4 regions of the Paenibacillus sp. SER-28 genome follow, and region 1 is predicted to be linked to each of the others. Evidence: riboswitches for the same ligand, from Rfam matches in the RefSeq annotation. Region 1 holds a riboswitch; each other region holds the start of a gene.
What was found. Region 1 has a riboswitch for cyclic di-AMP ahead of ACUYLD_RS23675 (3D domain-containing protein). Riboswitches for the same ligand answer to the same signal wherever they lie in the genome.
Positions count from the first base shown of each region.

Region 2: linked by a shared signal. The riboswitch ahead of ACUYLD_RS21825 (TrkH family potassium uptake protein) and the one ahead of ACUYLD_RS23675 (3D domain-containing protein) in region 1 are both predicted to bind cyclic di-AMP.
Region 3: linked by a shared signal. The riboswitch ahead of ACUYLD_RS01560 (hypothetical protein) and the one ahead of ACUYLD_RS23675 (3D domain-containing protein) in region 1 are both predicted to bind cyclic di-AMP.
Region 4: linked by a shared signal. The riboswitch ahead of ACUYLD_RS08950 (3D domain-containing protein) and the one ahead of ACUYLD_RS23675 (3D domain-containing protein) in region 1 are both predicted to bind cyclic di-AMP.

Region 1 is NZ_JBRECM010000015.1:80,546-85,904, reverse strand. It holds gene ACUYLD_RS23685 (HD domain-containing protein) at 250-1,533, shown strand; gene ACUYLD_RS23680 (TatD family hydrolase) at 1,576-2,346, shown strand; cyclic di-AMP (ydaO/yuaA leader) riboswitch at 2,548-2,830, shown strand; gene ACUYLD_RS23675 (3D domain-containing protein) at 3,102-4,250, shown strand; gene rnmV (ribonuclease M5) at 4,397-4,942, shown strand; gene rsmA (16S rRNA (adenine(1518)-N(6)/adenine(1519)-N(6))-dimethyltransferase RsmA) at 4,950-5,359, shown strand, end outside.
Region 2 is NZ_JBRECM010000012.1:54,126-59,484, forward strand. It holds gene ACUYLD_RS21815 (LysR family transcriptional regulator) at 1-158, shown strand, start outside; gene ACUYLD_RS21820 (potassium channel family protein) at 164-841, opposite strand; gene ACUYLD_RS21825 (TrkH family potassium uptake protein) at 1,035-2,375, opposite strand; cyclic di-AMP (ydaO/yuaA leader) riboswitch at 2,783-2,935, opposite strand; gene ACUYLD_RS21830 (CPBP family intramembrane glutamic endopeptidase) at 3,197-4,927, shown strand; gene uvrC (excinuclease ABC subunit UvrC) at 4,896-5,359, opposite strand, start outside.
Region 3 is NZ_JBRECM010000001.1:331,229-336,587, reverse strand. It holds gene kdpB (potassium-transporting ATPase subunit KdpB) at 1-1,661, opposite strand, end outside; gene kdpA (potassium-transporting ATPase subunit KdpA) at 1,700-3,376, opposite strand; gene ACUYLD_RS01565 (potassium-transporting ATPase subunit F) at 3,529-3,606, opposite strand; gene ACUYLD_RS01560 (hypothetical protein) at 3,790-4,185, opposite strand; cyclic di-AMP (ydaO/yuaA leader) riboswitch at 4,301-4,469, opposite strand; gene ACUYLD_RS01555 (glutathione peroxidase) at 4,936-5,359, shown strand, end outside.
Region 4 is NZ_JBRECM010000002.1:735,307-740,665, forward strand. It holds gene ACUYLD_RS08935 (M20 family metallopeptidase) at 1-390, opposite strand, end outside; gene ACUYLD_RS08940 (ABC transporter substrate-binding protein/permease) at 539-2,002, shown strand; gene ACUYLD_RS08945 (amino acid ABC transporter ATP-binding protein) at 1,989-2,711, shown strand; cyclic di-AMP (ydaO/yuaA leader) riboswitch at 2,946-3,115, shown strand; gene ACUYLD_RS08950 (3D domain-containing protein) at 3,122-3,790, shown strand; gene ACUYLD_RS08955 (polysaccharide deacetylase family protein) at 3,989-4,795, opposite strand; gene ACUYLD_RS08960 (NADH:flavin oxidoreductase/NADH oxidase) at 5,102-5,359, shown strand, end outside.

The DNA of each region.
Region 1 (5,359 bases):
ACCAACGATTCCCAAAACAGTCAACCTTAAAAATGTAGTAACAGTCTGATTATGCAAAAGTATTTAGATTAAAGAGCTTTACTTGTGTGTATTGCCTTATCTTATTGATGATTTATTCAGTTTGTCGATTTGGAAATGTCGAAAAACTATAATTCGACATATTACGACAAAGAATGTCGAATGAGGGAAACCATTTAGGATTTTATTGTATTTTAATCCATTATTCCGAATATTAAAGGAGCTGATATCTTGCACCAGCCACTCAGTGAAGAAAAAGTTTTTAAAGACCCGGTACATAATTACATCCATGTTCAGGATACTGTGATATGGCGGTTGATCAACACGCCGGAGTTCCAACGTTTACGGCGCATACGGCAGTTAGGTACGTCGTATCTTACGTTTCATGGAGCGGAGCATAGCCGGTTTTCACACTCATTGGGCGTATATGAGATTACGAGAAGTATTATTTCTCAATTTGAACGTGGGGATTTCCCGGATTGGCCGAAGGAGGAAAGGCTGGTTGCTCTGTGTGCAGCTCTATTGCATGATGTGGGGCACGGCCCGTTTTCTCATTCAATTGAGGAAGCCTTTCATATGAACCATGAGGATTGGACATGCCGCATTGTACTGGGAGACACGAAGATCAACGCCGTGCTACGGCAAGTCGACGAGAAGCTTCCACAAAGGGTGGCTGCGGTTATAGCCAAAACGTATGATAAACCGATTGTTGTCAACCTGGTAACCAGTCCACTAGATGCCGATCGTATGGATTATTTGTTGCGGGATGCTCACTCGACAGGTGTCAACTACGGCACGATTGATTTGGATCGTATTTTACGACTGCTGCGTCCTCATAATGGGAGAATTGTTGTGAAGGAATCAGGTATGCATGCAGTAGAAGATTATTTAATGTCACGCTACCAGATGTATTGGCAAATTTATTTTCATCCTGTAACACGCAGCTCGGAAATCCTTTTACGTAAAATTTTCAAGCGAGCAAAGGAATTGTTTAAAAACGGATATGAGTTTGGATTTCTGCTGGACCCGTTGCCGGATCTGTTGAAAGGAGATCTTACAGTAGAGCAATATCTGATGCTCGACGAGTCATTAATCCAGACCGTATTTAGCCAGTGGAAACGAGAAAAGGACGAGATTTTAAGTGATTTGAGTAGCCGGTTTATGGACCGTAGATTGTATAAATATGTAGAGATTGAAAATATGGATACAGATACCATTGACAGTATTCGAGAAGCTTTGAAAGAGGCTGGTTTGCACCCTGAATATGATTTTGAAATTGATTTTCCGACAGATCTTCCTTATGATGTGTTTCGGCAGGGTGGCTCGACGGACAACCAGATTTTACTGCTTGGACGTCAGGGCGAGGTGAGTGAAATATCCGAAGTTTCGGAAATTGTGCGCTCAATAAGTGGTATTCACCGTGGGAAATATCATATGTATTTTCCCCAGAATAAATTGAACGCGGTAAAAGACAGGCTTCCTGCCGAAATAAGGAATTATTTTGTCAAAGAATAGACAACTATATAGAAATGTAAGTAAAAAAAGGAGATGTAAACCTTGGATTTATTCGACACTCATACTCACTTGGATGCGCCACAATTTGACGAAGATCGTGAAGAAGTTATAGCACGTGCTGTCGAATCAGGAGTAACGCGGATGATCAATATCGGATTTAATCGTGAGACCATTCCATCCACCATGAAATTGGCCGAGACGTATGATTTTATTTATGCAGCAGTTGGATGGCATCCGCAGGATGCTATTACAATGCAGGAGGGCGATTTAGAATGGATTGCATCGTTATGCAGTCATAAAAAGGTTGTAGCCATCGGGGAGATCGGTCTGGATTATTATTGGGATACATCACCGAAGGATGTGCAGCATCGGGTGTTTCGAAATCAAATTGGTCTGGCTCGTGAGCTCAAGATGCCTATTGTTATTCATAACCGGGATGCACATGAAGATATTGTTAAGATTTTGCGCGAGGAAAAAGCGAGTGAGATTGGTGGAGTCATGCACTCCTTTTCGGGTAGCTGGGAGACAGCCAAAATGGTGCTGGATATGGGATTTCACCTTTCCTTCGGTGGTCCAATAACGTTCAAAAATGCCAAGCAGCCAAAAGAGGTGCTCGCACAGGTGCCGCTGGACCGTCTGCTCATTGAAACTGATGCTCCCTATCTGACGCCTCATCCGTTTCGTGGGAAGCGAAATGAGTCTGCACATGTGAGACTGGTAGCAGAGGCTGCAGCCCAAATCAAAGGGATTACAGTGGAGGAATTAGTGTCAATAACGACCCGAAATGCCCTGGAACGATTTGACATTCAATGAAAAAGTGAAGAAATCGATCAAAATAAAGAGATAGACGAAGCTAATCATGAATTTGTTGCAGGAAACTCGAGAATATTACAATATTTTAACCGAATATTTTAAAAAATGTACTTGAAACCTGCTTTACAACATGCATAGAAACAGGATATCATCTTTTCAGTGAATTGTTGTTTGAATGTAAACATCAACAAGTCATTTCATGAACCAGTCTCGCTGAGTCCCTTTTACAGGGAACGGGGGAACCGATATGGCTTACAGTACGTCCGGCGTATGTGCAAGAAGGGAACGTCTCTTCCGCCAGCCGGCTCGACCTAAATTCTTTTCCCGGATGGGATTGAACAGGTGGAGGAGCCGTATTTCGATTTCTTTCTGGGTCTTCGGGGTGAATGTGAAGGCGACCGCCATGAGCGGTTGACCCAAGCTAGGGCGACTCTCTACGTCCGAACCCGACAGCTAACCCCGTAAGCGTAACAAGAGAGAAGCCATCTCGTGCATGAGTTTTCCCGCATATTCACACATGCCGGAAGCCACGAAAGAGCTCTCTAGTCTCTTTCTCTGGCTTTTTTTGTTGTGAATAAAAGAAAATCTGTCATCATACTGTGGTTAAACAGGGGAGGACAGCATGCCGCGAAGACGGGTACATGGTGCAGGACAGTCGTAGTTTGGGCTTGTCTTGTAGAAAATCTGTTATAGTCACGTCAAATCTCAACTATGTCTTACTCCAGACGGCGGGCTATGTAAGGAGGACGGAGGAAATGGGCATTTTCCAGAAAAAGGATACCCATGAGTCACGCTCATCCAGCATGTCTTACGTATTGCGTTGGAAGCAAGAGAATGTGCGCCAGGCTGCTTTGGTTGCTATTTTTCTAATCGCGCTAACGATTATGATTTCAATTCTGATGTACACGCAATCTAAAAAACAAGTCTTTTTTGTCATCGATGGCAAGGCGTCTGCGGTAGAAACCCGGGAATCCAAGCTTCAAGATTTGCTGAGCGAGCATTCCATTTCACTTCAGCCGCATGATACAGTTTCCATGCCGCTAAATGGAGCAATACAGGATGGCGATCGCGTAGTCATTAAACGTGCCAATCAGGTTAAAGTATCTTCAGGCAATGAGACGAAAAAGCTGTACACAACAGAAAATACAGTAGAAGGTGCCATTCGTACCTCGGGCTATAAATTATCATCAACGGATAAAGTTTATCCTGCGTTGGATGCCTCTGTTTCGTCTAACATGGACATAAAAATCGTCCGTGTGAAGAAACAGCAGGTCGAACAGAAAAAACAGGTGCCTTATCAGGTCATCAAAACGGCCGATCCGAGTCTTTATAAAGGCGATAATCGGGTCATTCAAAGCGGCAAATCGGGTGTGGTCGTCCAGCACGTTCAAAAGGTATATCATGATGGAAAGTTGGTATCCAAACAGCTGGTTAACAAGGAAGTTGCACAGAACCGTGTGGATAAAGTCATTGCGGTAGGAACGAAGAAAAAACCGGTCGTTCTTGCTGCTTCCGTCGGTCCCAATGATGCGGTTAAGGCAACAACGGTTAGTTCGGGCAGTGCTGTCCGTAAAGCAGGCGTAAATTTTAAATATAGCAAAGTTTTACAAAATGTCTCCATGACGGCGTATTCCTCACAGGAGCCAGGTATCGGTACACGTACTGCATCCGGCGCACGTGTCACGGAAGGACGCACCATCGCGGTCGATCCGAGTATAATTCCAATCGGCTGGTGGGTGTACATCGAAGGGGTGGGCTTCCGTCGTGCGGAGGATACCGGTGGCGCGATTAAAGGCCACAAAATCGATGTGTATTATGAGAGTTTGAGCCGAGCCAACCAATTTGGTCGTAAGCACGGTAAAACCGTATATGTTATCGGACCGGTAAAGCCTGAAATCAACTAAAACAGGTTGTGTATGTTGAGGGCAATGCGATAGTATTAACAACATAGTTATGCCATGCTAAGAAGAGGATATCCTCTTCTTATTTTGTTTTCAAAAGCAGGGAAAGATAAATATAGCTTGCTGTGTAGCAGTGGAGGGAAACGCAAATGATCAAGGAAGTGATCGTGGTAGAGGGCCGGGATGATACGGTGGCCATTCGCCGCGCTGTTGAAGCGGATACGATAGAAACTGGCGGCTCCGCCATTAATAAAATGACGCTGCGTAAAATTGCATTGGCGCAGGAGCGGCGGGGGGTCATCATTTTAACCGATCCCGATCATGCAGGGGAGCGCATCCGTAAGATTATCGCTTCCAAGGTACCCGGCTGCAAGCAGGCCTTTATACCCGAGGCAGAAGCGACGCGTAAAGGAGATATTGGCGTGGAGAATGCCTCACCAGAAGCGATCAGACACGCTCTTGCACGGGTCCATACGACAGTGGAAGGCGCTGACCCGCTGATTGAGTGGGCGGACCTGATTGATGCTGGACTCATCACCCATCCCAATGCTGCTGCACGCCGTATGGCCTTAGGGAATGTGCTGGGTATTGGTTATTGTAACGGAAAGCAGCTACATAAACGGCTCTCTGTATTTCAGATCAGCCGCGAGGAATTTGCCGGGGCGCTGGCACAAATTGAAAGTGAAGGATTGTGATGTCCGTATGACAGGGATTCAAGATATAGCAACACCGCGGCGTACGAAGGAAATTATTCAACGGCACGGTTTTTCGTTCAAAAAGAGTTTGGGACAAAATTTCCTGATTGATCAAAATATTCTCAATAAGATTGTAAATGCTGCTGGATTGGATGAGACGAAGGGTGCACTTGAGATCGGTCCTGGGATTGGCGCTTTGACCGAGAAGCTGGCGCAATCGGCCAAGGCAGTTACCGCTGTCGAGATTGACCAGCGGCTGCTGCCAATTCTCGAAGAGGTGTTGGCCCCTTACGAGCATGTGAAGGTACGTCATGGAGACGTGCTGAAGCTGGATTTGCGAGAGGTGTTCGCAGCCGATTTTGCAGACGTGAGTAAAGTAAGTGTCGTGGCTAATCTGCCGTACTATGTTACCACACC
Region 2 (5,359 bases), on a different contig from region 1:
TACGGGATAATGGACTCACTGCATTGTACTTGCCCGATTTGAAGGAGACACGCCGAACGACCTCCCTCATTTACTCGGAGACGACCGATCTCGGTCCGACAGCACGACGCTGGATTAGCGAGACACGGGCGTCGTTTGCAGGTTACCGTATGGTGTAGAGGGTTTAATCCTCTTCATTAACATTAACAACCTCATCCTCAAAGCGACCGATATTGTCATTCGAACCGATGATGACCATAATATCATCTGCTTTTAGCCGATCCATAGCCGTCGGTGCGATCAGGATACCGTTCGCCGTATGAAGCGCCACAACGCTACAACCAAAGCGGGTACGGGCATTTAGCTCTGCTAGCGTTTTGCCATTCAGACATGCAGGTACATTGAGTTCCACAATACTGTATTCCTTAGACAACTCCAAATAATCGAGCAAATTAGGCGTGACTAGCTGGTGAGCCACCCGGATACCCATATCCCGTTCTGGATAAATAATCCGGTCCACACCGAGCTTTTCTAACGCACGCCCGTGCAGCACAGATATGGCTTTGGCTACAACTTTTTTCACACCCAGCTCCTTCAGCAAAATGGCGGTGAGGATGCTTACCTGAATGTCATCACCAATAGCAACAATGCCACAATCGAAATTACGGATGCCCAGTGATCGCAACGAGTCTTCATCGGTAGCGTCCGCCACGACAGTATGTGTCAACATCTCACTCATACTGTCCACAACATCCTCATTCCGGTCAATGCCTAGCACTTCGCACCCCATATCCACCAATTGCAAAGCCAGGCTTGAGCCAAACCGCCCCAAGCCAATAACTACAAACTGCTGCGTTTTCATATCTACTCGAAAACTCCCTTATCTGAATCAATTTCATAAATGAGGATTTTGCACAAATCCCATAAGCGACTTCCAATGAAGAAGATATAGAACGAAATGGTTTAGTTCGTCTATATCTTGACTTCGAAGCGACTGGTATCGAATTTTGCAAAATCCTGAAATGATTAAACCAACGAAATGTATATGAAATGATTCATCCTATAATCATTTTGCCTTCCGGATGACGATACAATTCTTTACCCTTTTTCGGCCCCAGTGCATAAGCTAGCGTGAGTGGCCCCAGTCTACCTGCAAACATCGTCAGGGTAATCACCAGCTTGCCTATGACTGTCAAATCAGGTGTAAGCCCCATCGACAGCCCCACCGTACCAAACGCAGACACCGTCTCAAACAAGATCATCAGAAAATGATGATCTTCGGTTGCCGACAAAATCATGGTCACCCCGATCACGAACAGCAACCCCAGCAGTGTGATGGTCAAAGCCTTGTAAATTCGTCCCTGCGCAAGTCGGTACTTGAACAGTACAATATCTTCCCGCCCCCGCAGCATCGAAATCACTGCTCCAATGAGCAGGGCGAATGTTGTGGTCTTAATCCCGCCTCCAGTAGAGCCAGGGGAAGCCCCAATAAACATGAGTATGATGATAAAAAACTGCGTAGCCTGCCGCAAGCCTGCGATGTCCAGCGTATTGGCACCTGCGGTACGGGGAGTAACGGACTGGAATAAAGATCCCAGTAGCTTACCACCCCAATCAAGCGAGCCAAGAGTCTTTGGATTCGTAAACTCAAATACAAAAATCACGAGCGTGCCGACTACAATCATAGCGCCCGTCATGCTGAGTACCACCTTGGTATGCAAGGACAGTCTCTTGCGCTTGCGATATTCTGCCAGGTCTGACATCACTACAAAACCAATGCCGCCAGAAATAATTAGAAACATTGCGGTAAAATTAACAATCGGATCATATACATAACCTGTCAAGCTGCGAAATTCACCGAATAAATCAAAACCAGCATTGTTAAACATGGAGATGGCATGCCAGATTCCAAAATAAATCGCCCTGCCTACGGGCATATCAAAGGACCAGCGAACCGAGAATATCGTAGCGCATACGCCTTCAATAACCAGTGAGTACAGTAATACCTTACGGATTAACCCGACAATTCCCTCTACAGAAGTCTGATTCATCGCTTCCTGCAAAATGAGACGCTCCCGCAAGGAAATCCGACGCTTGAACACCAGCGCGATTAAGGTAGCCATGGTCATAAAGCCCAGGCCGCCGATCTGAATGAGCGCGGCGATAACAACTTGACCAAAGGTTGTAAAAAAGGTCCCTGTATCCTTAACGACAAGCCCTGTAACACAGGTCGCAGAGGCGGCAGTAAACAAAGCGTCTATAAACGCAAGTGACTTTCCTGTTGTATTGGAGATCGGCAGCATTAACAATAAACTACCTATTAGAATGATAATGGCAAAGCCCGCAACGAATATCTGCGGTGGAGAAAGCCGGAGCCAGCTTGCATTGGGATTCATCTATTCATCACTTCTCTCCTAATCCTTAAAACTATAAATCAGTGATTTAATACGGTGTAAGCTCGCTACGCGTTCCATTTGATCTTTCGATCGTCGTTGCCCCTGAATTTTTTGATTTTTCCAAACCTTAGTTAACTGTAATTAGCATTCCCTGAATACAGGAAGAATGCATGTCAAGCACTACTCGGCTCCTGTGCTATTGGCGGGCAGTAGCGAAGGGGGCAGAATTGTTCTGAAGAAGCGAAGCGTTTGCCTTTATCTCCGGATTTTAACCATTAAAGGGGGTATACAATCAAAAAATCCGGGGATAACAGCAATCGGAAGAGCAATCTGCACCCGCAGCGGTCTAACCAATCCAAACACTTTTATACGCACAAAAAAAGACACCGGAAAACCGAGTGCCTGACTTGGTTCCTGCTCATAGCCTACGAGGTTAGCTGACGGATTCGGGCAGCACAGTATGCCCTATTTACACTTCCGATCCAGCAGGATCGGTTGTAAAATTCACCCCAGTAACATGGTTCCCCCGTTTTCCCATAGAAATTCGGCTCAACTGTATATCATTACCTATGTATTTCATAGGCATTGCCTCAAGATTATAATCCTTCTATATCCAGATCACAAAACCGATTTCGCCGAAAAAACGTGAAATTGGCTTTATTTTGCGAATGGGCATCGTTTAATCGCAGCTTATCTAATTTTATTGGAACTTTAAAGTGCTTTCACTCTATTTTCATGAATATCGCTTGTCTGTTGGCGGGAACCTGTGCAGTATGATATCTTTAATGGATGTTCTTATTTACAGATTAAGGAGGAAACTCATGAATCCTATCGGGAAACCGGTCGTGCTCACGGCCAACTTCAAAAAATTAGGCTTGCTGGGCGGGATTGGCCTGATTTGCTTTTTTATCTTTCAATTGCTTATTCCCTCGCTTAGCAATCCGAGTCCAGAATCAGTAATGAACGCAAAGGTCATCAGCAAACAAGAAGCGGTCATACACGCATTGGACTTCGCCCGCTCCGAGCTGGGCTATACTGAATCACAGCCTGAGGAGCCTGTCGTGACCTATCAGGCCGAAACAGATTTGTACGGTTATTTATCTAGAGAAAAACTACTTCAACAGTACGACCGTACATGGAAAAAAAGTTACCCTTACGAAACCTTTCGGGTCGATCTGCCTGAATCCTCAGCGAAGAGTAAACTGCAAATTCATGTGGATTTATCCACTGGCAAGGTCGTTAGCTTTAAACGGATCACCTCCAGCACCAATTACACACAGGCTGATATTTCTACGGATGAACAAGCACGTAACAGGCTTGTACGTGTGGCTGAGGACGGCATGACGCTCGAAGCCAAGGAGCAGGCGGCCGCAGTATGGGTCAAGCGCTTTGGCTTTAAGCCGTCGGATTTGAAGCTTGCGACCACTGAACAAGAAGGCGGATTAAAGTATACCGTAGACGATAAAAAAATCGGCGCCTCGGTACTTACACTGGCTTTTACTTTTGAAGACGGTGATGTTCGCTCCTTCACCCAAAGCTTTTCGGCCCCGTCGTCCTATACCGATTATATCGAAAAGCAAACATTTTGGGCGAATTTGATGACCTATGCGGGTTATGCCCTATTTAGCTTTGTACTGGGTGTACTTGCTATTGTGTATGCGTCACTCACCCGACGACATACTTCATTTGTACGCGGCATTGTTCTATCCGTTGTATACTTTATTGCTAGTATAGCTGGGACCATGAACATGCTGCCTTTATTGCAAGCAGAAGCAGGCGGTAAGGGCATGCTTATATTTCTTATGGTTTTCCAGATTGGTGTTACCTTTTTCATGGCTGTAGCGCTCTACTTCTCCTTGGTCGGCGGTGATGGGCTTATGCGTCAGGTTGGACTGAATGCATGGCCGCGTGCAAAAGAGCCGGGCTACGGGTTGTATGTGCTTCGCAGTATGTATGTTGGCTACTTGTGGGCCTTTATTTTACTCGGGGTACAATCCATCTTATTCTTTATACTGGAGCGCACATTTAATACATTCTCCACCACAGATGCCACACAATCCCCTTACAATATGGCTTATCCATGGCTACTGCCGATTATGGCGTGGATGGCAGGTATTGGAGAAGAGACTGTCTACCGTCTGTTTGGTATTCCGATGGTCAAAAAAATAGTGAAAAACACTTTTGTTGCTTGTCTGATCACCACGCTGATTTGGGCACTGGGGCATACACTTTATCCGATCTATCCGGTGATTTCCAGACCTATTGAGCTGACTTTTCTTGGTTTGCTGTTCAGTTTTGTGTTTCTGCGTTACGGCTTTATTGCCGCCATGTTCAGCCACGTTATTTTTGACAGCATTCTAATGGGACTTAGTGTGATGAGTCTGGGAGACACTGTGAATGTGAGCGCTGGTCTATTCTGGATCTTACTTCCAGCCATCGTGGGTTACATCATTTATTGGTTTAGTCCTAAAAAGCCAAATCGAATTATGTTTGAACCTATAAAAAAAGAGGAGCCGTATTCTACGACTCCTCCTCCCGAAGGGCAGCTATAATCTGACGCGCAAGCTTATCCCCAATAGAGAGAGGCCGGAAGTCTTCGACACTGGCCTCTCTTATTTTTTTGAGCGATCCAAAATGCTTAAGCAGTAACTTACGCCGTTTCTCGCCGATGCCTGGAATAGAATCCAGCCGGGAAGTTACCATAGATTTGCCGCGTTGCTCGCGGTGGAACGTGATGGCAAAACGGTGAACCTCGTCCTGAATCCGTTGCAGCAGATAAAATTCTTCGCTATTGCGTGCAAGTGTCACGGCCTCAGAGGACTCTCCCACTAATAGTTGGGAAGTTCTATGTTTGGCATCCTTCACCAGACCACACACAGGAATGAACAAACCCAGCTCATTTTGCAATACATCGGTCGCCGCCTTAATTTGTCCACGTCCACCATCGACAACGATCAAGTCGGGACGTTCCAAATTTTCCTTAA
Region 3 (5,359 bases), on a different contig from region 1:
ATTTTGGACGGATCGGAATCCAGGTCCACCATATTAGCTGCTTCTTTGGCCGCGACTGTGCCGCTATTCATGGCCAGACCGACATCCGCTTGCGCCAGTGCAGGTGCATCATTGGTGCCGTCTCCGGTCATGGCAACCAGCTTTCCCTGTTCCTGCTCACGTCGGATAACCGCGATTTTGTCCTCCGGCTTGCTCTCAGCTACAAAGTCGTCCACACCCGCTTCTCGTGCAATTGTAGCTGCCGTCAGCGGATTATCTCCGGTACACATGATCGTACGGATACCCATTTCCCGGAGCTGATCAAACCGTTCCTTCATGCCTGGCTTCACTGTATCCTTCAAATAAATAATGCCGTATATCTGATCATCCAGCGCGACTGCCAGCGGTGTACCTCCTTCTGAGGCTACCTGATTGGCTTTTTCCTCCAGATCGGCTGGAACACTGCCGTTTTGCGATACGATCCATTGCCGAACAGAATCCACCGCGCCCTTGCGTACCTTTCGTCCATCGGCCAGATCCAGACCACTCATCCGTGTCTCCGCCTTGAATTCGATAAAGGTTCCACCTGCTGCCAAGGATGCATCCAACGTATGCTCCTGTTTGCGCATCAATTCGAGAACCGAGCGGCCCTCTGGCGTCTCATCCTTCATAGAGCTAATCGCTGCCCACTTCACTAACTCTGTCTTCTTCACGCCCTCCACAGGCACGAATTCACTCGCCATTCGGTTACCGAAGGTGATTGTACCTGTTTTATCCAGAATCATCGTGTTGATATCCCCAGAAGCTTCTACCGCCTTACCTGACATGGCCAGCACGTTAAACTGGGTGACCCGGTCCATACCAGCAATCCCGATAGCTGACAGCAGTCCTCCAATCGTGGTCGGAATCAGACAGACTAGCAACGAAATCAGCACAGGAACAGGCAAATCAATGTTAAAATGACGGGCAATCGGCGCTAGCGTAACCACCACAATTAGAAAAATAATCGTCAAGCTAATCAGCAAAGTGTTCAGTGCAATCTCATTCGGCGTCTTTTGCCGCTGTGCGCCTTCCACGAGCGAAATCATTTTATCAATAAATGTCTCGCCCGGCTCTGTCGTAATTCGCACCTTAATCCGGTCACTGACTACCCGCGTCCCGCCGGTTACCGAGCAAAAATCACCACCCGATTCCTTGATGACCGGAGCCGATTCTCCCGTAATTGCAGATTCATCCACCGAAGCCAGACCTTCAATGACCTCACCATCGCTTGGAATCATTTCGCCCTGGGAGACAATAACCACGTCCCCCTTACGCAATTCGGTTGAGCTAACCACCTGAATGTCATTTCCGATGAGCTTGTTAGCTTGTGTATCCTGCTTGGATTTTTTTAAAGAGGCAGCTTGTGCCTTACCCCGCCCCTCCGCGAGCGCTTCGGCAAAATTAGCAAAAAGCAACGTAAACAACAGAATAACAAACACGGCCAGGTTAAAGCCCATTTCCTTGCCAGTTCCAAAATAACCGGGAAGCAGTAACATGAGCAGCACGACCAATGTACCGATCTCCACGACGAACATGACAGGATTTTTCATCATAATCATCGGATTTAATTTTATAAAGCTATCCTTGATCGCATGCTTCAAGATGCTTCTGTCCAGCATGTGTTTGCGTTGTTCCTTCATGATCCAAACACCCCGTTCATCCATTCTCATTTTCTTCTTCACATGGTCAAAAATTCAGCAACAGGTCCCAATACGATGACGGGTAAAAAGGTTAACGCACCAATCAGCAGCACGACCCCGATCAGAATGGCTCCAAATAACTTGTTGTCCGTGCGCAGTGTCCCCGTCGTCACCGGAGTCGGTGCTTTGGCATTCAGCGAAGCCGCCACAGCCAACAATGCAATCATAGATACATATCGTCCGAAGAACATAACCATCCCCGTTGTCATGTTCCAAAATACGTTGTTATCCGAAAGACCTTCAAATCCCGAACCGTTATTTGCGGCAGATGACGCATATTCATAGAGCACCTGAGTCAACCCGTGATACCCAGGGTTAGTGACCGCATCGTATCCCCAATGACTCATAAATGCAAGTGCAGTTGGGGCGAGAATGAGAAACGGATGTACCAAAATGGCAATCGCGATCAGCTTCATTTCCTTACCTTCAATTTTCCTTCCCATAAATTCCGGAGTTCTCCCGACCATCAGTCCGCATATAAACACACCCAGAATCGCATACATCAGCATATTCATCAGCCCGACACCCTTGCCGCCAAAAATGACGTTTAGCATCATTTCTCCCAAAGCAGCCATACCACCCAGTGGGGTTAGTGTATCATGCATATTATTGACCGAACCTGTTGTTGCCGCTGTTGTGACCGCAGTGAATAAAGCCGATTGTCCAATGCCGAAACGAACCTCTTTCCCTTCCATGCTTCCCTGAGAAGCATCCACACCCAGTGTCTGGATTAACGGATTACCTGTCTTCTCAGACACATACGTAATGGATAGAAAAATAAGAAACAATACCATCATGGAGCTAAAAATAATCCAGCCCTGCTTACGATTACGGGCAAACAATCCAAAGGTATACGGCAACGAAGCCGGCATTACCCACATTGCCAAAATTTCCAGCACGTTCGTCCAAGGACTTGGATTTTCAAAAGGGTGCGCAGAGTTAGCTCCCGCATAACCACCCCCGTTTGTCCCCAAATGCTTGATGGACTCCAGAGAAGCAATGGGTCCCATAGAAATCTGCTGCTGTGTTCCGCTCAGCGTCGTAATATCCGCCGTAGGCTGTAGCGTCTGGGGTACCTTCAATCCAACCAGCACCAGCGTAAGCACAAAGGCCAGCGGCAGGAAAATTCTTATAATGGCTTTAATAAAATCTTGAAAGAAATTGCCCATTCCTTCACCGCGCCGCGTCAATCCTCTCATAAAAGCCGCAGCAACCGCAAAACCGGAAGCAGCCGAAGTGAACATCATCATCGTGACGAACGCCATCTGTGTCAGATACGTAAGCCCGCTTTCTCCGCTATAATGTTGGAGATTCGTATTCGTCATAAAGCTGATTACCGTATTAAAAGCTAGTGATGCTTCCATATTACTGTTTCCAGCCGGATTACCGGGAAGCATTCCCTGTAAACGCAACAGCAAGTAGCTGATTGCCACAAGCACGGCGTTCGTAGCAATGAAACTCATAACATACGTAGTCCAACGCATGCTCTCCACTTTCTTCAAGCCTACTACCTTATAAATCAGCTTTTCTGTTCTGCCAAAAATCCGATCCGTCCGATTGGGTTCATTCGAGAATACATGATACATATATGTACCCATTGGCTTTACCAAGAGCAGCAATATAACGATCACAATTCCAATTTGAAGCAGCTCCATCCTTTATTCCTCCTTCAAAATGCTCCTGCGTTTGGAACAACAGACCTGCTTCCAGAGCACCAAACGTGTGCACACGTTTGCGAAAACCTGCTACCTATGATGCTTAATATTCATGATCTGTTGTTCCCGCCCGCTCTATCCCCTATAGCTGACTAGAACTTTTCAGGGTTCAGGAGTGCGTAGATTAAATACATAAACACAATAGCCGTAAGCCCAAGTATAACGATCATCCTCTTCGTCCTCCTTTAGAGGTCTGCGCATCACACCAGCGTACAAACAGCAGTATCACTCCATAACTCACAGCCATGACGAGCAGCATGTATATATCCATCATGTTTATACCCTCCGTATCGGTCCTCAGATCGCCATTCCTATTTCATCATAAAATCATAAAACAACTATGTTATAAGTGCTTATCCGTTCAGCAGAAAACCCACCTCTCCGTTCAATGTGTAGATCACATGGTCCGCTCCCAATCCTCGATAAATTCCTTGTGGATTACAGCCGTGCGTAATAACATAGATCGATTCCGATGTTAGCGGCCGACATATTTGCAGGAAACGGCAAGTCAGATTCAAGCTGTTCTCGAACAAATACACACTACCAATTTCTTTTTTTGGAAAATTCCATTTTCCCGCTTGCATGGTATTGATGCGGACAATGTGCTCCACACCCATTTTCTTGAGCTGTCGTTCCTCCTGGGCGCTATTCGTCAGAACTGCAAACGCCAATTTTTTGAAAATAAGCAATTTCACAAAACTTCTGCCCGCTTCATTCGGTGCAGTGACAATAATTAACCGACCTTCCATCAGTAGCTCCTCTCCCGGTATAAAAAGACAACAAAAAGAAGCCGAAGGAAAAAGGCTTTCCTCCGGCTTCTTACATATCCATGATAAAATAAACCATGGCTGCACACGGCGGTTTGTTGCCTCTCCCTGTACGCTTACGAGGTTAGCTGTCGGATTCGGACGTGAGAGTCGCCCTATTTCTGGCACTTGACCGGAAAATTCACCCCCATGAGACACACGGCAAGCCGTACAGTCTCGATTGGTTCCCCCGCTTTTGCAACTGCAAAATTTAGCGCTATAGACATTTCGTTGTTGCTTCATTCAAGTTAATTTGAAATTACGTCTTGAATCATACACCCGCGCATGGAAGACTGTAAAGCTCAACTGCGGGGTTATAAATCGGCCTTTAGAGCATAGAAGATTAATAATAACGCTTACAATACAACTATGCTACTCACAGCTCCTTCAATCTCTGTTTTTCATCCCTTTTTGAAAATGACAAGCATGTCAATATTGGCGTAGGGTAGAGCCTTTTTGACCTTTTTTTGTAAAACGAGAAGAAAATACGCTATATGTACCAGCTAAACACCGATTGAACCCGCTTTTATAAGAAGAAACACCTTAATTCGCTCCATTTGCAGTGCGATTTACTGTTTTGAACAAAATACGAATTTACAGCGGCTAAAGGCTTAATACAGCTTTTCCAGACTTGCAACCTTACTTTGAATTGCTTACAATTTAATTGCTGAATATTGAATGAGGAGAGATACTATGACCGTTTATGAATATGATGCGCAAACCCTGCAAGGGAAACCAATTCCGTTATCCACATATAAAGGGAATGTTCTGCTTATTGTGAACACAGCCAGCAAATGCGGGTTAACCCCCCAATACAAAGCGTTACAAGAGCTATATGACCAGTACCATGAACTGGGGCTCGAAATTTTGGGATTTCCCAGCAACCAATTCGCCAAACAAGAGCCAGGTTCCAGCGAGGAGATTTCCGAGTTTTGCCAGATCAATTATGGTGTTACCTTTCCGATGTTCGCCAAGACAGATGTCAATGGCGATCAAGCGCACCCCTTATTTCGCTTCCTGACCCAAACAGCTCCGGGGGTACTAGGGTCCAAAGCGATCAAATGGAATTTTACTAAATTCTTAATTACACGAGAAGGTAACGTATTTAAGCGCTATG
Region 4 (5,359 bases), on a different contig from region 1:
TGTTTCTTCGGCAGGTGTGCCATATACCCGTACTTCTCCACCGGTTTCGTCGATGATCGACTTGAGGCCGACGGCAGCACCTGTACTCATCATACATATCAAATGGTGCCCACAGGCGTGTCCTAGACCTTTCAGAGCGTCATATTCTGCCAGAAAAGCGACAACCGGTCCGGGTTTTGCAGATTTGTAAGTTGCAATAAAGGCGGTTTCTATGCCCAATACGGGTGCCTGGACCTCAAAACCGTGAAAAACCAGTTCTTCTTTTAAACGGGCAGCGGCCAGAAATTCCTCGTTTCCAAGTTCAGGATTTGCGCCAATATATAACGAAATGTCCTTAAACCGTGGGGCATGCTGCTCAATTGTCTTTTGAATGGTCTGCTTAAAATCCATGCTGAAAACTCCTTTATATAAACTGTAATGTAGGTACTGCGTTAGGTATGCTGAAATTGTACTATAACATTCATTGCATAATCATGCATATTCATTTATAATGACACAATCTTATTTATTATAAAGAATTTAAGGAGAGAAAAAAAGATTGAAAAAGGCATATCGTTTTACCGCCCTGGTTTTGTCGGCGGTCATCTTGCTGTTGACTGGTCTTCCCATGCTCACTGCATACGGAACGGAAGCAAAGCCACAGAAAAAACTTGTAGTGGGCATGAGTGCCGACTTTCCGCCGTATGAGTTTCATAAAGTCATTAACGGTAAGGATACCATTGTTGGGTTCGATGTGGATATCGCCAAGGAAATCGCCAAAGATTTGGATGCGGAGATGGTCCCTGAGGACATGAGTTTTGACTCTTTGCTGCCTGCTTTGCAAAGTGGTCGTGTAGACTTGGTACTGTCCGGTATGACACCGACGGATGAGCGGAGAAAGAGCATTGATTTTTCAGATGTATATTATCGCTCCAAGCAAGTCATTATGGTACGCCCAGAGGATAAAGACAAATATCCTACGATGGATGCTTTGAAAGGCGAGAAGATTGGCGCACAAAAAGGGAGTATTCAGGAAGAAATTGCTCAAAAAGTACCCAATGCCACTGTAACCTCACTGGACAAAATATCCGATCTGGTACTCCAGCTGCGGACCCAGCGTATCAACGCTGTTGTGATCGAAGATACGGTTGCTAAAGGATACACGTTAGATGGTACCGTAACACTTGCCAAGGCGGTGCCTGAGGATGCCGGAGCAGAAACAGCAGTAGGTATACGCAAGGGGAACGCAGAATTGCTTGCCTCTGTAAATAAAACGTTGGCTCGCCTGAAAGCGGACGGGTCGATTGAGAAGTTTTCCACAGAAGCGAGCGCGCTCTCTGCAGATCGACAGGTTTCTTCTAATAACATCGTAGATATTTTTTGGAAATACCGCAGTTTTTACGCTACGGGTATCGGCTACACTCTGTTGCTGTCTGCACTCGGAGTCCTGTTTGGATTTATCATTGGTCTGATCGTATCCTTGCTGCGGATGAGCGGTATACGCATCATTGAGTGGTTAGGTACCACTTATGTGGAGATCCTGCGTGGCACACCTATGCTGGTACAACTCATGATCATTCACTACGGGGTTGCTTTGACGCTGGGTGTCAATTTTACCCCACTCCAGTCTGGTATAATCACATTGTCTCTGAATAGTTCAGCATATCTGGCTGAAATTTTCCGGGCAGGTATCCAGGCAGTAGACCGTGGACAGATGGAGGCTGCTCGTTCGTTGGGTATGGGACGCGGTAAAGCTATGCGTCATGTCATTTTGCCGCAAGCGTTTAAATCTATTTTGCCTGCTATCGGTAATGAGTTTATTACGATCATTAAAGAATCCTCCATTATTTCGACCATTGGGATGGTGGATATTATGTATCAGGCCCAGGTCATTAAGAACATCACCTACGAAGGATTAAGTCCGTTCGTAATCGCAGCCGCTATTTATTTTGTAATGACATTCAGCTTGTCTAAGCTGCTGGGTTTATGGGAAAGGAAGTTGAGAGCCAGTGATCACCGTTAAACAACTGCGTAAATCGTTCGGTAAGAATGAGATTTTAAAAGGCATTGATATAGATATCGCCAAAGGTGAAGTCGTCGTCATCATCGGCCCCAGTGGTTCGGGGAAGAGTACGTTTTTGCGTTGTATGAATCTGTTGGAACAGCCTACAGACGGGGAGATTTTATTTGAGGGCGAGCCGATTACAGCTCGTGGCCATAATATTAATGTAACCCGGGAGAAGATGGGGATGGTGTTCCAGCATTTTAATCTGTTCCCGCATAAAACAGTGTTGCAGAACCTGACACTTGCCCCAACACAGGTTAGAAGACAGTCAGGGAAGGAAGCGGAAAAAATTTCGCTAGAACTCTTGCGTACCGTAGGGCTTGAGGATAAGAAGAATACCTATCCGAACCAGCTATCCGGAGGACAGAAGCAACGTATTGCGATTGCGCGTGCTTTGGCCATGCAGCCGCATGTAATGCTGTTCGATGAGCCGACTTCTGCATTGGACCCTGAAATGGTTGGAGAGGTTCTGGATGTAATGAAGAAGCTCGCCGAAGGCGGCATGACAATGGTAATCGTGACGCATGAAATGGGCTTTGCCCGCGAGGTAGGCGATCGAATTATCTTTATGGATAACGGTCAAATTGTGGAGCAAGGTACACCAGAGCAGGTATTTGGCACTCCAAGCCATGATCGCACCCGTGATTTTCTTGCCAAAGTATTGTAAGGAAGTGCTGATATAATCTATAAAAAAAGTCCTCCGTTTGACAGAGGGCTTTTTTTCTTTTTGTCACCATTTCCCTATACTTTCGTAACAAATATCGATTTGTTGATGACAAAATTGTAACAAGTGTAGTATGATGTTCAAGGTTCCCAACATTTTCATGCGGATAAGGTTACAAAATTGTGATAATATGCAGTAAGCCAAAACTTACCGGGACAGCATGTGGTTATGACAACCGCTTAAGCTGGGCCCAAACTATGGGAAGTGCGGGGGACGTAACAACGGCAGTCATTCCGATACGTCATAAAGACGATGTGGAATATGCCTAGGGGTGAATTGCACAAGCATAGGGCTTCTCCTGAGTCCGAATCCGACAGCTAACTTCGCAGGCATAACAGAGGAGGTACATATCTTTGAAACATCTAAAACATATTGGTAAAACGATGAAATTTGCGGTGCTTGCCGCAGCTATTGCAGGGTTGGCACAGACAGCTGGAGTAGCGGATGCTGCTTCGCTTCACACTGCCAAAGAGGGCGATACCTTCTTTTTGCTTGCTCAACGTTATGGAGTATCGGTAGACGAGCTAACGAAGGCGAACCCAAACATTGCTTCCAACAATATATATGCAGGTCTGCAAATTAAGGTGCCTGGCGAAAAAAGAGTGAAGGCAGCTTCGGATTCGAAGCCGCAGCTTCTTACGGAGAAAGCACCAGCGAATGAGGGGCCAACGATTGAAGCGTGGGGCAAAACATTCAACTATAGCAAAATAGTTGACGTTAAGGCTTCAGCGTATTCTGCCGCAGCCGACGAGAATGGTAAATGGGGAGCAGTGGACTACTACGGCAATCCGCTTAAACTAGGTACAATTGCGGTAGACCCGAACGTCATTCCGATGGGCACGAAAGTGCTGGTTACAGGCTATTCCCACCCAGGTTTGCCGGATCATTCTTTTGTAGCTGTCGCTCGCGATCAGGGTAGCGCCATTACAGGAAAGCGGATTGATATCTTTATTCCTGGCAACAAATCATTTGTGAACGACTTTGGATTTCAAAATGTGAAGCTGTACGTTATTGATAAATAGCATTGTACGTATATACGGTTTAATTAAACATAATATATATTATGTAAACTTAATGCCTGTATCCTACCGCATATAACTAGGTCGGACTCTTATCAGGTCTTATCCATAAAAAAGGCTGTCTTGACGAGCAGAAAACTTCTGCTGGTAAGACAGCCTTTTTACGTTGCTTTAGCTTGCAGCTCAATCATAAACATATGGTTATTTCCGTTCCGATGTGTGGAGTAGCCGGGGGACTGTCACAAATTTGTAGCCCTTAGCTTTTAGAGAGTGAATTAGACCCGGCAGAGCTTGGACAGTGCCTTGCAAGTTGGAACTTTGACCTCCACCTGCGTGCATTAAAATAATAGAGCCAGGCCCGGTAGCTGGGATCACATTGCGTTGAATTTGTGTTTTACTTAATCCCTTCCAATCGAGAGAGTCTACATTCCAATTGACAATCATATAGCCATGACGACGTGCCCATTGGATTTGAGGCTCCGTGATTTCACCGTAGGGTGGACGAATCAACTTGGGGCGAAAACCTGCGCTGGCTTGTAAAATACGTTCTGTTTTTGTAATCTGGTTGCGAAAGCGTTCTGGTGTGGCCTTCCTAAAATCCGGATGAGTATAGGAATGGTTTCCTATAGCATGGCCTTCACGGATAATACGGCGTATGATCCCCGGATGCTTTTCCGCACGGTGACCGACGATGAAAAAGGTGGCTTTGATGCCATTAGCGTGTAATACGTCCAAAACCTGCGGCGTATACCTAGAATCGGGCACATCATCAAAGGTTAGGGCAATTTGGCGGGTGTGTGGGCCGCACATTTTAAAAATGTCCGCATGTTTTTTACGCAGCATTGCTAATGTAGGAGTTGCTCGATCTGTGCTCTGATGTACAGAAGAAGCAACAGCTGCTTCCTTGGGATGGGGCGTTCCGGTGTTGGGAGGCGCATCCGCGTGAACGGGTAAACTTGAGAATGCTAGTAACAGTGCCAAGCATGGCAACACTCCCCTGTACGGCATATGTATCCCCCCCTTTCCGTGCAGTGGTACCTAGTGGTGCTCTCGACTATTATGTACCTGTCTTATTAAAAATATGCTGGTAACCAAGTTCGGCTCATAAACGACTGGAAAGAAGCCCACGATGAAACGATTATCAATGAAGATGATGGAGCTAAACGTACATATTCTCTTAAACATGACCGAAAACAGGAGCATTTTCGCAAGTTTTAGCCTTACAACGAATTCGGTATACTGTGACAGCTGGTGTATAATGGGGATGCAATTCATAATTATACAGACATGGAATTGAAGGAAGGATGGATAAAAGTGACCGACTTGTTTACTCCTTATCAATTAAAGGGGCTTTCTTTAAAAAATCGGATTGTCATGCCCCCGATGTGCCAATACAGCGTGGAGGCCAAGGACGGAAATCCAACGGATTGGCATCATGTCCATTATGTGAGCCGGGCAGTAGGAGGCACTGGACTTATTATTGTGGAAATGACAGCGGTCCATCCAGATGGACGTATTACGGATCGTGATTTGGGTATTTGGAGTGACGAACATATTCCTGCATATCGTAAG